Regions from separate parts of the Methylobacterium endophyticum genome, predicted to be linked through region 2. Evidence: predicted binding sites of a transcription regulator. Region 2 holds the regulator's gene; the other holds the start of a gene.
What was found. Region 2 encodes LexA, which represses DNA repair genes until DNA is damaged. Its sites were predicted from a motif close to TGTTCNNNNTGTGTTCNG; they were not measured.
Positions count from the first base shown of each region.

Region 1: recA (recombinase RecA) is a predicted target of LexA. The motif match lies at 2,679-2,696, and genes of this name have one in related genera.

Region 1 covers NZ_JBNHES010000014.1:97,319-104,894, reverse strand. The annotation lists gene cckA (cell cycle histidine kinase CckA) at 1-2,644, shown strand, start outside; gene recA (recombinase RecA) at 2,791-3,882, shown strand; gene alaS (alanine--tRNA ligase) at 4,112-6,793, shown strand; gene ACP56T_RS15885 (DUF2147 domain-containing protein) at 6,801-7,217, opposite strand; gene ACP56T_RS15880 (hypothetical protein) at 7,409-7,576, opposite strand, start outside.
Region 2 covers NZ_JBNHES010000036.1:689-8,264, forward strand. The annotation lists gene ACP56T_RS21560 (thioredoxin domain-containing protein) at 1-1,178, opposite strand, end outside; gene ACP56T_RS21565 (DNA-binding protein) at 1,517-1,765, opposite strand; gene ACP56T_RS21570 (helix-turn-helix domain-containing protein) at 1,826-2,206, shown strand; gene lexA (transcriptional repressor LexA) at 2,493-3,239, shown strand; partial or broken gene ACP56T_RS21580 (ComEC/Rec2 family competence protein) at 3,233-4,657, opposite strand; gene ACP56T_RS21585 (hypothetical protein) at 4,769-6,574, opposite strand; partial or broken gene ACP56T_RS21590 (AAA family ATPase) at 6,672-7,576, opposite strand, start outside.

The DNA of each region.
Region 1 (7,576 bases), on a different contig from region 2:
CTCGATCGACCGTTCCGAGCGTCCGGGCAGGGTCGGGCTGCTGCTCGTCCTGGCGGGGCTGCTCGTGGGAGCGGCCATCGGCCTGTCCTTCGTCGCCAACGAGCAGGCGCAGTCGATCATCGTCTGGCTGCTGGCGCTGCTGGCCATGGCCGGGGTGTTCTTCCTGTTCGCGCTGGCCATCGGCGCGATCCAGCTCAGCGGGCAGGGCGCGCGCGACGACATCACCAAGGCCATCGTCGACGCCGCGCCCGACGCGGCGGTGGTGATGGAGGACGGCGGCCGGCTGATCTATGCCAACGAGGCGTATCTCACCATCGCGGGCGGCGACACCTTCTCGAACCTGCGCTCGGTGGAGCGCATCTTCGTCGGCTCGCCGGAGGTGTCTGAGGCGATCTACCGCCTCGCCCAAGGCGCGCGCGACGCCCGCAGCCATACCGAGGAGGTGCGGATGTCGCCGCCCCCCGGCGGCCGCCCCGACCGCGACTTCGCCTGGTACCGCATCTCGGTGCGTCCGCTCGCCCGGCCGCGCCGGGCCGCCACCCTGTGGACGGTCTCCGACATCACCCACGAGCGCGAGCGCCAGGAGAACGTCTTCCAGGAGCTCCAGCACGCGATCGACTATCTCGACCACGCGCCCGCCGGCTTCCTCTCCATCGATCCGGCCGGCGCCATCGTCTACATGAATGCGACGCTGGCCTCCTGGCTCGGCTACGACCTCGCCACCGTGGGGCCGGGCGGCCCGCATCTCTCCGAGATCGCGCCGGGTTCCGAGCACATCATCGGCGCCGCCGGCCAGCCCGGCGAGGTCAGGACCGACCGCCTCGATCTCGACCTGCGCCGCCGCAACGGCCTCTCGCTGCCGGCCCGGCTCTACCACCGCGTCGCCTTCGGCAAGGACGGCAAGCCCGGCCCCTCGCGCACCTTCGTCATCAACCGCTCGGCCGGCGCCGATTTCGACGAGCCCCAGCGCGCGGCGGAGGTCAGGCTGGCGCGATTTCTGAACAACTCGCCCATCGCCATCGCCACCCTCGATTCGGCCGGCCAGATCGGGCGGGCCAACGCCTCGTTCGGACGCCTGTTCGGCACCATGCCGCGCCAGGTCGTCGACCAGGCGAGCGCCGATTCCGCCCTCGTGCCCGCCATGAGCGAGGCGGTGATCGAGCGCGACCGCGCAGGCCTCGACGCGGCGCTCGCCCGCGCCGCCAAGGGCATCGGCGAGACCCAGCCCATCGAGGTCGCGCTGAAAGGGACCGGCAACCGCTCGGCGCGGGTCTGGCTCAGCCCGGCGGGCGCCGAGGGTGCCGGTCCCGGCGAGGGGCAGGCGGGATCCGACCGCGAGCGCATCATCCTCTACGCCCTCGACACCACCGCCCAGCGCCAGCTCGAGCAGCAGGTCGCCCAGGCCCAGAAGATGGACACCGTCGGCCAGCTCGCCGGCGGCATCGCGCACGACTTCAACAACGTCCTCCAGGCGATCATCGGCTATTCCGACCTGCTGCTCGCGAGCCGGAAGGCCTCCGATCCCGCCTTCCAGGACATCATGCAAATCAAGCAGAACGCGAACCGGGCGGCGGGGCTGGTGCGCCAGCTCCTCGCCTTCTCGCGCCGTCAGACCCTGCGCCCCGAGGTGATGGATGTCGGCGAGGCGCTCTCGGAGCTGACCCTGCTGCTCAAGCGCCTCCTCGGCGAGCGCGTCGATCTCGAGCTCAAGCACGGCCGCGAGATCTGGCCTGTGAAGGCCGACGTCAACCAGTTCGAGCAGGTGATCGTGAACCTCGCGGTCAACGCGCGCGACGCCATGCCGGAAGGCGGCCGCCTGCTGCTGCGCACCGCCAACGTGCCCGATCCGGGAGCCGAGGCGGCCCCCGACGGCCGCGGCGGCCCGCCCAAGGGCGATCACGTCCTCATCGAGGTGCTCGACACCGGCGAGGGCATTCCGCCCGAGATCATGGAGAAGATCTTCGAGCCGTTCTTCACCACCAAGGAGATCGGCAAGGGCACGGGCCTGGGCCTCTCGACGGTGTTCGGCATCGTCAAGCAGAGCGGCGGCACCGTCGACGTGCAGTCGACGCTCGGGGAGGGCACGGCCTTCCGCATCTACCTGCCGCGCCACGTGCCGGTCGTCGAGCCGGTTGCGATCGCGCCGCCCGCCGGCCGGATCGCGCCCGATCCGGGCGCCGTCGCGTCGCTTCCCGCTCCCGACTCCCAAGATGCCGCCCCGCCGGCGCCCGTGGCGGCGAAGGCCGAATCGCGCAAGCCCTCCGCCGACCATACGGGGCAGGGCACCATCCTGCTGGTGGAGGACGAGGATCCGGTCCGCGCCGTCAACTCCCGCGCGCTCTCGGGGCGGGGCTACACGGTGCTGGAGGCGGCCTCCGGTCTCGAGGCGCTGCGCATCGTCAGCGAGGGGCGGCATGTAATCGATCTCGTGGTCTCGGACGTCGTGATGCCCGAGATGGACGGTCCGACCCTGCTGCGCGAGATCCGCAAGCATCAACCGGACCTCAAGGTGATCTTCGTCTCCGGTTACGCCGAGGACGCCTTCCGCAAGAACCTGCCCGAGGGCGAGACCTTCAACTTCCTGCCCAAGCCCTTCAGCCTCAAGCAGCTCTTCGAGACGGTGAAGCAGACCATGTCTGTCTGAGGAGGCGGTCCGTCGCGGACCGCCCCTCTCAAGGCGGAACATTTATCGAACGCTGCCTTGCGTCATGAGAACAAAAAAGGTACATGATCGGGGTCCGAGGGCGCATTGAGAACGGCGCCCGTGCCATGCATAAGGATCGCCCGCAAATGGCTCAGTCCGCATCGAGAGTGGTGGAATTTCCGAGCATGGACAAAGACAAGGCGAAGGCGATCGACGCCGCTTTGTCTCAGATCGAGCGCGCCTTCGGCAAAGGCTCGATCATGAGGCTGGGCAAGAACGACAAGGTCGCCGAGGTCGAGACGGTCTCGACGGGCTCCCTCGGGCTCGACATCGCGCTCGGTGTCGGCGGCCTGCCGCGCGGGCGCGTCGTCGAGGTCTACGGGCCGGAATCCTCCGGCAAGACCACGCTCGCGCTCCACACCATCGCCGAGGCCCAGAAGAAGGGCGGCGTCTGCGCCTTCGTGGACGCCGAGCACGCGCTCGATCCGGTCTATGCGAGGAAGCTCGGCGTCAATCTCGATGATCTCCTGATCTCGCAGCCCGATACCGGCGAGCAGGCTCTCGAGATCACCGACACGCTGGTGCGCTCCGGCGCCATCGACGTGCTCGTTATTGATTCGGTGGCGGCCCTGACGCCACGGGCCGAGATTGATGGTGAAATGGGTGAAAGTCAGCCCGGCCTCCAGGCCCGGCTGATGAGCCAGGCCCTGCGCAAGCTCACCGGCTCGATCTCGCGCTCGAAATGCATGGTCATCTTTATTAACCAGATCCGCCATAAGATCGGCATTTCTTATGGCAGTCCGGAAACAACTTCTGGCGGCAACGCGCTGAAGTTCTACGCTTCCGTCCGTCTCGACATCCGCCGCATCTCGACCCTGAAGGACCGGGACGACCCGATCGGCAACCAGGTCCGCGTCAAGGTGGTGAAGAACAAGGTCGCGCCGCCCTTCAAGCAGGTCGAGTTCGACATCATGTTCGGCGAGGGCATCTCAAAGGTCGGCGAGCTGATCGATCTTGGCGTCAAGGCCGGCATCGTCGAGAAGTCGGGCGCCTGGTTCTCCCATGCCAGCCAGCGCCTCGGCCAGGGCCGCGAGAACGCCAAGGGCTTCCTGCGCGACAACCCCGACATCGCCAATAAGATCGAGGCGGCCATCCGTCAGAACTCCGGCGTTGTCGCCGACCGCATCCTCGAGACCGCCAAGCCGACGGCCGACGATCTCGACGAGGGCGAGGCGTAGGCGTTCCGCACCGTTGGATGCCGAAGCCGCCGCGGATCGGTCGTTCGCGGCGGCTTTTTCTTGGGCTCTTCCGCCGTTCGCGGTTCGAGGACGGCAGCCCGCGAGAAACCACGGGTGACTTGCGGCGCGCCGCTCCTTAAGAGGGCGAGGCGTGCGGCCGGGCTTTTCCGGCAGCGCCCTGACCTGCCTTCCCGGTCCTCTCCGGCGAGGCGACACACGAGTCGGTTCGATGAGCGGCGTCAACGAGATCCGGTCCACCTTCCTCGACTACTTCTCGGGCCGGGGCCATACGCCGGTATCGTCCTCGTCGCTGGTGCCGAAGAACGACCCGACGCTGATGTTCACCAACGCCGGCATGGTGCAGTTCAAGAACGTCTTCACCGGCGTCGAGAAGCGGCCCTACACGCGGGCGACCACGGCCCAGAAATGCGTCCGCGCCGGCGGCAAGCACAACGACCTCGACAATGTCGGCTACACGGCGCGTCATCACACCTTCTTCGAGATGCTGGGGAATTTCTCCTTCGGCGACTATTTCAAGGCCGAGGCCATCGACCTCGCCTGGACCCTGATCACCAAGGAATTCGGCCTTTCGCCGGAGCGTCTCCTGGTGACGGTCTATGCCGACGACGACGAGGCGGCGACGCTCTGGAAGAAGATCGCCGGGTTCGAGGACGGCCGGATCATCCGCATCGGCACCTCGGACAATTTCTGGCAGATGGGCGACACCGGCCCCTGCGGTCCCTGCTCCGAGATCTTCATCGACCAGGGTCCGGCCCTCCAGGGAGGCCCGCCCGGCTCGCCCGACGAGGACGGCGACCGCTTCCTGGAATTCTGGAACCTCGTCTTCATGCAGTACGAGCAGGTCGAGCCCGGCAGGCGCCTGGCCCTGCCGCGGCCGTCCATCGATACCGGCATGGGCCTCGAGCGCATGGCAGCCATCCTGCAAGGCGTCACCAGCAACTACGACACGGATCTGTTCCGCGCGCTCATCGACGCCGTCGCCCATGCGGTCGGGCGCCCGCCGGAGCCCGCCACGGTCGCCTCCTACCGGGTCATCGCCGATCACCTGCGGGCCTGCTCCTTCCTGATCGCCGACGGGGTGTTGCCGGGCAACGAGGGGCGCGGCTACGTGCTGCGCCGGATCATGCGGCGCGCCATGCGCCACGCCGAGCTGCTCGGCGCCCGCGAACCGATGATGTTCCGCCTCGTGCCGACCCTGGTGCGCGAGATGGGACGCGCCTACCCCGAGCTCGTCCGCGCCGAGAGCCTGATCGCCGAGACCATGCGGCTCGAAGAAACGCGCTTCCGGCGCACGCTGGAGCGCGGTCTGGCGATCCTGGAGGCGGAGACGAGCGGGCTGTCGGCGGGCCAGAACCTCTCGGGCGAGACGGCCTTCACCCTCTACGACACCTACGGCTTCCCCCTCGACCTGACGCAGGACGCGCTGAAGGCGCGCGGCATTGGGGTCGATACGGACGCCTTCTCCACCGCGATGGAACGCCAGCGCAAAGCGGCGCGCGCGGCCTGGACCGGCTCCGGCGAGGCCGCCACCGAGACGGTCTGGTTCGGTATCCGCGAGCGCGTCGGCGCCACGGAGTTCCTTGGCTACGAGACGGAGGAAGCGGAGGGGATCGCCACCGCCTGCCTGCGCGAGGGCGCCGAGGTGGAGGCCCTGGAGGCCGGCACCAGCGGCCTCGTGCTTTTCAACCAGACACCGTTCTACGCCGAGTCCGGCGGTCAGGTCGGCGATACCGGAACGATCTCGGCCGCGGGGCTGAAGGCGCGCGTGACAGCCACCGAGAAGAAGCTCGGCGATCTCTTCGTCCACCATGTCAGCGTGGACGAAGGCCGGCTGGCCGCCGGACAAGCGGCCGAGCTGACGGTCGACCACACCCGCCGCGCCGCCATCCGCGCCAACCACTCCGCCACCCACCTGCTGCACGAGGCCCTGAGGCAGGTGCTCGGCGACCATGTCGCGCAGAAGGGCTCGCTGGTCTCGCCCGAGCGCCTGCGCTTCGACATCAGCCACCCCAAGCCCATCGAGGAGGCGGAGCTTCGCCGGGTGGAGGATATCGCCAACGCCGTGCTTCTCCAGAACGCGCCGGTGGTGACCAAGCTCATGGCCGTGGACGAGGCGATCGAATCCGGCGCCCGCGCCCTCTTCGGCGAGAAATACGGCGACGAGGTGCGCGTCGTCTCCATGGGCCGGCCGGTCGATGCCTCGGGTGCCGAGATCGAGCACGGGCGGCTGCCGAGCTTCTCGGTGGAGCTCTGCGGCGGCACCCATGCGGTCCGCACCGGCGATATCGGCGTGATCTCGATCCTCGGCGACAGCGCCGTGGCGGCGGGCGTGCGCCGCATCGAGGCGATGACGGCGGACGCGGCGCGCCGCCACCGGGCCGAGGAAAGCCGGACGCTCCAGTCGATCGCCGGCCTCCTCAAGGCGCCCGTGGCGGACGCGCCGGAGCGGCTCGCCGGCCTGATCGAAGACCGCCGGCGGCTGGAGCGGGAGTTGTCGGATGTCCGCCGCAAGCTCGCCATGGGCGGCGGCGCGGGCGGCGAGGACGCGCCCCGCGAGGTCGCGGGCATCAAGCTGATGGCGCGCGTGGTCGAGGGCGTCGAGATGCGCGACCTCAAGAGCCTCGCCGACGAGGGCAAGACCCGCCTCGGTTCCGGCATCGTCGCCATCGTCGGGGTCGGCGCGGACGGCAAGGCCGGCCTCGTGGTCGGCGTCACCGAGGATCTGACGGGGCGCTACGATGCGGTCGCGCTGGTGCGCGCGGGGGCCGGCCATCTCGGCGGCAAGGGCGGCGGCGGACGCCGGGACATGGCCCAGGCCGGCGGCCCCGAGGGCGGCGGCGCACAGGCCGCCCTCGACGCCATCGTGCAGGCGCTGGAAGGGACGGCCTGACGGGCCGTCAGTTCACCCGCTTCCAGGTCTGGCGCTTGCAGAAGACGCCCATGACGCAGCCCGACACCTCGACGGTGGCCGGGCCGGTCATCTTGAGCGATCCCGAATAGGTCTTTCCATCCTTGGGATTGTAGAGCGTGCCCTCGTAGCCGTCGCCGCTGGCGGTCGACGCGTTGACGATCTGCACGCCGACGACGCTGCGGCTGCGCAAGGCCGGGTCGGGGTTCTTCTCGTCGACGCCCTTGCCCGAGGTGCTGACGATGACGCCGCAATAGCCGCCGCCGCAAGGCGAGAGGCGCACCTTCGAATCCCCCGTCTGGGTCAACCAGACGCCGCTCGGGTTGCCGCCCTTCTGGGCGAGCGCCGGCAGCCCTGTGAGAAGCAGAGTGCAGAAACCGAGCGCGAGGATGCGAGTCTTCGACATGGGCGTCTATCCTTCCCGTGCGTGTCCGTTTTCGGACATCATGCGATATCTGGATTATCGTTCGGGCACGGTCCCCGGCAACCCGTCCGCGTGACAGAGTGGCGCGGCCGTTCCGGCGTGCCACGCGGGTCGGATGTGGGCTTATCGCCGGCGGTGGGGGCTCGAGAGCGGTTCGCTGCCCGGCGAGAGATCTAGCGGGGGCCGCGCGCGAGCACGGCGCCCTTGTAGGTCTCCACCACCTCGCAGAAGGGGACGCCCGCCCCGGTGGACAGGATCGCGGCCACGGAGAACAGCGGCTCGTCGCTTCCGGCGATCCGTCCTTCCGGGCCCGTCCAGATACGCTTGATCGCGAGATTGCG
Region 2 (7,576 bases):
TCCACGACCTTGCGCGTGGCTTCCGTCGAGAACGCCATCATCAGCGCCATCGGGTCCACGTCGGTGCGTTGCCACCCGGCCTCGACGGCGCGGGTGTAGGCTTGTAGGGGCGATATGCCGGCTAGGTCGCCGGTCTGGCGGTTTGAGTTGTAGAACGTCAGCAGGTTTTTGAAGTCGAAACTGAATTCCGCGAATGTGCCGTCGAATGCATCCGGCGACTTTCCGAGATTGGCCGTACGAGACTTCATGCGGTCGCCGCCGATGTAGCCTTGCAGCGGCGCGAGCAACTTCTGCTCGATGACGCGGAACGATCCTTCGAGGATGCCTTTAGCCGCTGCGTTGTAGGGGGTCGCGCGGATCAGCGGCTTGCCCCGGTCGAAGCACTCGCCGTCGAGGCCCGCGAGCTTGAGGGCATCCGGCAGGAACTCGGCGAAGCGGTACTCCGACCCGTTGTCGAGGTAGAGCATCGCCGGCATGCCCCAGTGCTGATCCTGGGTCATGTGCATGAAGCTCTCGATCAGGTCCGCGTTGCGAACGGCGGTGCCGGGCTCGCAGAGCAAGAGGTCGATGCGCAGGCGGCGCGTACCGGCATCGAGCCATGCGATGCCCTTCGGTGTTGCCAGGGTGCCGTCCTCGCGGGCCACGTAGAGATCGAAATGATGCACGTCGCCGAACACGAGTTGCATCGGCGCGAGGCCGGCGGACGTGAGCCGGACGCGGGGACGCTTGTCGTCCCAGGCTTTGGCGTCGGTGCGGTACTCGTGAACGCGTCGGGCGGCGCGGCCGGCTTCCACCGTGTGCTTCGGCAATTCGCAGGCCGGCATGATCGCGGCGAAGTCGCCGCCGATCCCGGCCTTCAACGTCAGGTCGGCAAGATGCTCGCCCGCGAGGCGCTGGACGGTGCTGTAGGAGGCGCCCTGCCCCCAAAGGTCCCGGATACGGCTACGGACCCGGCGAGCGATCTCCGCACGGAGAGCATCATCTAAGCCGGCCGTGACGGCGTCCCAACGCTTCGTCAGGATCAGCCGGCTTTCCGGCTTGGTCTCCCGGGGCTTGCGCATCAGGCCCTTCAGCCCGTGCGTCTCGGCCTTGCTGACCTTGCGCTGGATGTCGCGCAGGCTCGGGGTGAACGGCCGCCCGTCCGGCCCCATCGCCTCGACCCCGGCCAGCGCCCGCATTGCCGCCGAGCGCTCCTGCGATCCCTTGGGGTAGGAGAGGGCGGTACGGAGGAAGTAGGCCCACCACTCGGCCGCCTGGAACGCCTTGGCAGAGGGGTTCAACGGGCCTTCAATAGGCGTTTGCGATGTTTGAACGCAGAGCTGGAGTTCGGACGGCAGACTATCGGTATTTACTTCGTACCGTAGCCCGCCCTTTCCTCCATAGCCACGCCTGGATCGCACCGCGAGATTAGCCCCGCGCCAAGTCAATCCGCAGTTCAGTGCTCGTGCAAGCGCGCGATGCGCCTTTTGGCGGGAAATTCCTGCAAGCACAGCAAAGTCGGATGATCGGATAAATGTCACGAAGCGAGCCGCTTAATATTTGGCTCTTTCTTGACGCCCAGCGCCACAGCAATCCGATGACTGACGCCGCGCGTTGCTTTGCACTCCCCACGTAGCACCGCGTACACAGTGCGCGGATTGAAGCCACGTGCAAGCGCCCATTCCCGAATGCTGATCCCTTCGGCCTCGAATGACCCTCGGATGTCGGGTAATGTGTCCTTCATACCCACCCTCGCAAACTCGTGAGGGCGCAATATGCAAACCATGGACGCATTTTGTCAACTTCTGACACAAGGGGCCAGATCGCGCATTCCCCCCCTCAAAGCATGGGGGCGGTGACAGCAGATGCTGTCCTCGATCGGGTTCGGATCATGACCGGCCTAAAGCGCGATATAGATTTGGCGCGCTTATTCGCCGTATCTAAGTCAACCATCACGACCTGGAGACGTCGAAACCGGGTTCCTTATTCAGAAATATTAGCTCTTCATTTCGAGAAAAAACTGGACTTTAGCTACTGTATTCTAGGCATACAGCAGTATAATCACCTCAACCTTGATCTTGACCTTGGTCCTCTGAAAGCTGACTTGAAGTTTTGGGAGGCGTTCAGACGTTTTCGAACCGAGATGCGCCGAGTGTACGGCCCAGAGGCGGGTGAGGAGACACCTGAGGGTTACAAAGGGGTTACAAGGACAGCAGATGACGTCTGATGGGTTACAAGGATGTTGTGCAAGAACAACATGTTACCTTAAATTGGCGGCGCGCCGTCGTAGTGCTGAGGGTTACCAATTGCGCGCCCTCTAATCCATTGTCGGAGATCATGTTTTTGCGGTCCGCCGCCAAATATCTCTGACAAGCCCGCCGCCAATTAGCGATTTCCGCCCCAAAAAGCGGCCGCCGACCGCCTTGCGGAACACTTCAGGAACGCTTAACGTGTTCGTGATTTGTTTCCGCGACCGTGCGCCGCGCCGGTTCGCCGAAAGGGGCAGACCGACGATGTTGACCCGTAAGCAGCTCGATCTCCTCCGCTTCATCCAGGAGCGCATGCAGGAGAGCGGGGTTCCGCCGTCCTTCGACGAGATGAAGGACGCCCTCGACCTCAAGTCGAAATCGGGCATCCACCGGCTTATCACGGCCCTGGAGGAGCGCGGGTTCCTGCGCCGCCTGCCGAACCGGGCGCGGGCCATCGAGGTGATCCGCATGCCGGAAAGCCTCGGCCGCATGCCGGTTTCTCCAACCCCCGCACCGTCGGCGGCGCCGGCAGGGGTGCGCCGCTTCACGCCGAGCGTGGTCGAGGGGGGACGCGCCAAGGCCGCTCCCCCGTCTCCCCCGAGCGTGCAGGTGGCGGACGCGGACGGGCGCTCCGTGAGCATCCCGGTGATGGGGCGGATCGCGGCCGGTACGCCGATCTCGGCGATCCAGAACCAGAGCCACGCGATCACCCTCTCGCCGGACTTCCTGACGAGCGGGGAACACTACGCCCTCGAGGTGCGGGGCGATTCGATGATCGAGGCCGGCATTCTCGACGGCGATCTCGTGGTCATCCGCAAGCAGGACACGGCCAATACCGGCGACATCATCGTCGCGCTGATCGACGACGAGGAGGCGACGCTGAAGCGCCTGCGCCGGCGCGGCTCTTCCATCGCCCTCGAGGCCGCCAACCCCGCCTACGAGACCCGCGTGCTCGGGCCCGACCGCGTCAGCATCCAGGGGCGGCTCGTCAGCCTGGTGCGGCGCTACTGAAGCGGCTCCACGGGTGCGTCGTCCGGCTCGGGAGCGTCGGACGCCGCCTCCGATGTGGCGGACGGGGAAACGGCAGGTAGAGCGGCGGCGGGCGTCATGGGGCGCCCCTCGGCGGCGGGAGGAGCGGCGGCGGCGGGCGTCTTGGATCGCCAGGGGCGGCCCGCGCCATCGGCATCGCGGCTCCCGGTGACGATCGCGCCCTCCGGTGCCCACCGGATCGCGACGGCGCCGCGCGACGCGAGGATGGCGCGATCGATCACGAGAGACGCCGCGCAGGATGACGGAGCGGGGCGCGGCGTGATCACGATGTCCGCGCGCGAACAATCCTCCGGGAAGGCGCGCCTGTCGCGGACGAAGGCGACGACGCGGCCCTCCGCATCCGCCGCGTTGCAGCCGAGCCGGTCGCAGTTTGCGGCGGCGAAGGCATCCGCCGGGCGGCGGCCGTCCCCGTCGGCACGCAGCCATTGCTCCAGCACGAAGGCGGAGGGCCGGCCGAGCGCGACGAGGCGCCCGTCCGCCCCCCGCGCGGCCGCGCCGCTGCCCTGCCGGTCGACATAGACGTCCTGGCGGACTGGACCGGCGGCGAGGCCGAGCCCCAGCAGGGTCGGCGCGAGCGCCAGCCAGCGCAGGCCCGAGATCGGAAGGGTCGCGAGCAGCAACCCGGCCGCGAGCAGCAGGAGCGCGGCCGTGCCGAAGGCGGGGACGACCACCACCGCCTGCGAGAATCCGGCGATCCAGGCCGAGATCGCCAGCATGCCTTTGACCGCGAGCCCCATCAGCCACCAAACGGGCCGGTCGAGGGCGAAGGGATAGGCGAGGATGCCGAGCACCGCCGCCGGCATCACGGCAAGCGACACGAGCGGCAGGGTCAGGGCGTTTCCGACGAGGCCGAAGGGCTGGATGTTCTGGAAGTGGTAGGTGGCGAAGGGCGCCGTGGCGATCTGCGCCACCAGGGTGGTCAGGAGCGTGCCCAGCACCGCCGACGCGGCGAGGCGGACCGTTCGGCCAATCCGGCCGGCGCCTTCCCTCGCCAGGAAGCGCCCGTCGATGAGCCGCGCGCAGGCGATCAGCCCGGCCACCGCGCCGAAGGACATCTGGAAGCTTGGGCCGAGCAGGCCCTCCGGCTCGCGGGCGAGCGCGACGAGCGCCGCGAGGGCGAGGTTGCGCATGCTCACCGCCGGCCGGTCGACGAGGATCGCGCCGAGCATGATCAGCGTCATCACGAGCGAGCGCTCGGCCGCGATGTCCCAGCCCGAGAAGACGCAGTAGGCGGTCACGCCCGCCATCGCCACGGCGGCGGCGATCTTCTTGATCGGCCACGACAGGGCGAGGAACGGCACCAGGGCGAGCCCGGCCCGCACCAGCCAGAACACCACCCCCGCCGCCAGCACCATGTGCAGGCCGGAGATCGAGACGACAAGGTTGCAGGTTGGCCGGCAAAGTTCGGAGTAACCCCTTCGGGGCGGCCTCCGCAGGTTCGTACGACCACGGCTCAGGAGGATCGGTGGGCTCGTGGTGGCGTGGAGCGCTTAACGGGGATCGTACTTGTTGCGCCGCTTGGCGGTTGCTACGGGCTTGCGCCGCGCGCCTGGGAGAGGTGGCGAGCGGGTGAGCTTCACCACCGGCGCGACCTCGGAGACTTCGCCCTCGATCGTCATGGCCATCGGCGCCTCCACCCCCGGTTCAAAGACCCGGCGACCTTTGACATGTCGGATCCACGAGGCGTTGCAGACCTTCCGCGCATCCTCGTCGGTCAGCAGTTTCGCCGACCTGCCAACGACGAACAGCTGCGGATGACCGGTCTCATCGCCTTCGGGCCAGAACTCGACGATCTTGTAGCCCTGGTCGATGAGGCGGGCGGCGACGCCGTCTGATCTTTCGTTCATCCATTCGGGCATTGCCTGAACTTGGCAGAAGCGTCCCTGCAAGGACCCGATACCGCCCGTTTTCGCCCGGTTGGAGCCGATAACGACCGCCCGGCCCCAGGCTTTCATCTCGTCGTCACCCTTGGCCGGAATGGGATACGCAGTAGTTATGTCCCCTTTCCCGTCTTCGGCCGAGACCCTGGACTTGGCAGACTTGGCAGAACCGCCCCTCACGCCGCTGCCGCGCAGCTCAGCCGGATCGATCACCACCGGGCCCGGCGGCAGGGTGCCGGCGGCGCGGGCGTTGCGGAAGAGCACCCCGCCGCTCAGCTCGTCGAGCTCGTGCAGGACGCACTCGATCGCGTTGCGGGCCAGCAGCAGGTACTCCGGGGAGAACTTGCCATAGAGGTGGTTGATGTCCTTGCGGCGGTGTCCCATCCACATCTTGCACTGCTGGTCGGGCACGAGCGGGACGCCGTAGCGGACGTAGGCGTCGCGCAGCATCGTCGCCCCGAAGTCGCGCACGCTGGAGGGCACGAAGTCCGGACCGAGGTTGAGCCGGGCGCCGCCGGCCTTGAAGCGCGCGCGCAGATCGGGGACCTCCTCGCCGACCCAGACCCCCGCGCCCCAGCAGGAAATCTCGGCGAGGAGCGACGGCGGGAACGGGAGCGACGGGCGGTACTTGGTCTCCTGCTGCGGGCGATCCTTCGGGTTGAGATGGTAGACGCCCTGGCGCAGGTCGATCTGCGCCCCCGTCGCGGCGGCCGCGGCGTCGGCCCGACAGACGTACCCGAGCATCAGGAGCATCCACCGGCGCATCGGTTCGTCGTCCGCGATGAGCCTGAGGAACGCGGCGGTTTCCTCCAGCGACGCGTGCCAGTTCCTCGCCTCCGGCTCGGGGACCCCGAGCACGGCGGCGACGTCCTTCCTGGTGCAGATGACGGGCAGCGGCGTGACGGTGAGGAGGCGCTTGCCGTCCTCGTCCGGGCTGCACGCCCAGTTGATCGCGGCGTTGGTCAGGATCATGCAGTTCGAGACCGAGCCCACCTGCATCGGCCTGCCCGCCACGCCGGCCGTCAGCGCCTCGATGAGCGTCTTCTGCTGGCGCTTCGTGAACGCGCCGACCGTCATGCCCGGCAGCGCCCGTTCCAGGCCGCGCAGCGTCGAGCCGGAGGTGCTCGCCCAGCTCTTGTTCCTCTTGTCCGAACTCAGGAGGTAGAGCTCGACCACGGCCTCCACCGGGAGGTCGTTCTCGTCCTCGAAGGGCGCGGCGCCCGCCTCGATCACCATGAGGGCGATCATGGCCTTCGCCTCCTGCTCGTCCTCGGTGCCGAGGCTGGTCTTCGGATCGTAACCCAGGGACGGGTCGTACTTGGCGACGTACCACTTGCCGGAGCCGGAAACCTTCTTGAGCTTGTAGCCCTCGATGACGAACGTCCCCCCGTTCTCCCGAGCGGCCGCCTCGCCCAATCGCCCGGCGTACGGGGCGGCCGCGTTCCTGGACGAGGCGTGTGACCTCGTCGCCGGGGAGGACCCTTCGCGCGAGCAGGCGCTCGGCGATGGCCTCGATTACCGTTCTGTTTTCCCTGACCAGTGCGAGCGCCTGCGCCAGGAGCCGTTGCAGATCGCGCTCCACGACCCGCCTCAGGCCGGCATCCGACGCCAGTGCCTTGGCCGCGTCCTTCGGGTCGCCCCGGAACAGGAGCGTTTCGCCCAGGCCATGGCTGAGGTGCATCGAGGCGAGCACCGACGTCGCATGCGCGAGATCGCTGCCGGCCGATCCGCCCGCGCCGCTGTGCGGCTCGCCCGACAGCGTGTCCATGGCGCGGCCTGCGAGGGCGACGACCGCGAGCGCCTCGAACTGGCGCCGGGTCAGGATCCCGCGCGGATGCAGGGTCGCCTGCGTCGCCCCGGCGCTCGACCGGCCCATGGCGATGGACACGGACCGAACCGTGGCGACGTCGAGCAGGACCGAGGCGGCGGCGTGCGCAGATTCATGAAGCGCGACGATCCTCAGCTCGTCCTCGGTCCGATCGTCAGGCGGTGCGACCGCCAGGCCGAGGTCGGCAGGGACCATGCGCCGCCCAGCGAGCCGGGCCGCGGCGCGAGCCTGCTTCACCCAGGCCGTGACGTCGGCGCCGGTCCCTCCGACCGCGAGATGGGCGATCCCCGTCAGGTCCTCCCCGGCGAGGTCCTCGCGCAGGTGCGTCCGAAAGATCCCCACGAGCGCGGCGGCGTCGGGCCGCGGGATGCGGATCGTGGGATGCAGCCGGCCCGGCCTGATAAGGGCAGGATCCAGGTTCTGCGCGTTGTTGGTCGCCCCGACGACGATCAGCTTCGAGGTCGTCTTCGAGGTGTTGGTGTCGAGTTCCGTGAGGATGTAGTTGCACACGGGGGTCCACCAGTCGCGCCCCCGATCGTCCATCGCGGCCCGGTTGGGGATGCTGTCGCACTCGTCGAGGAACAGCAGCG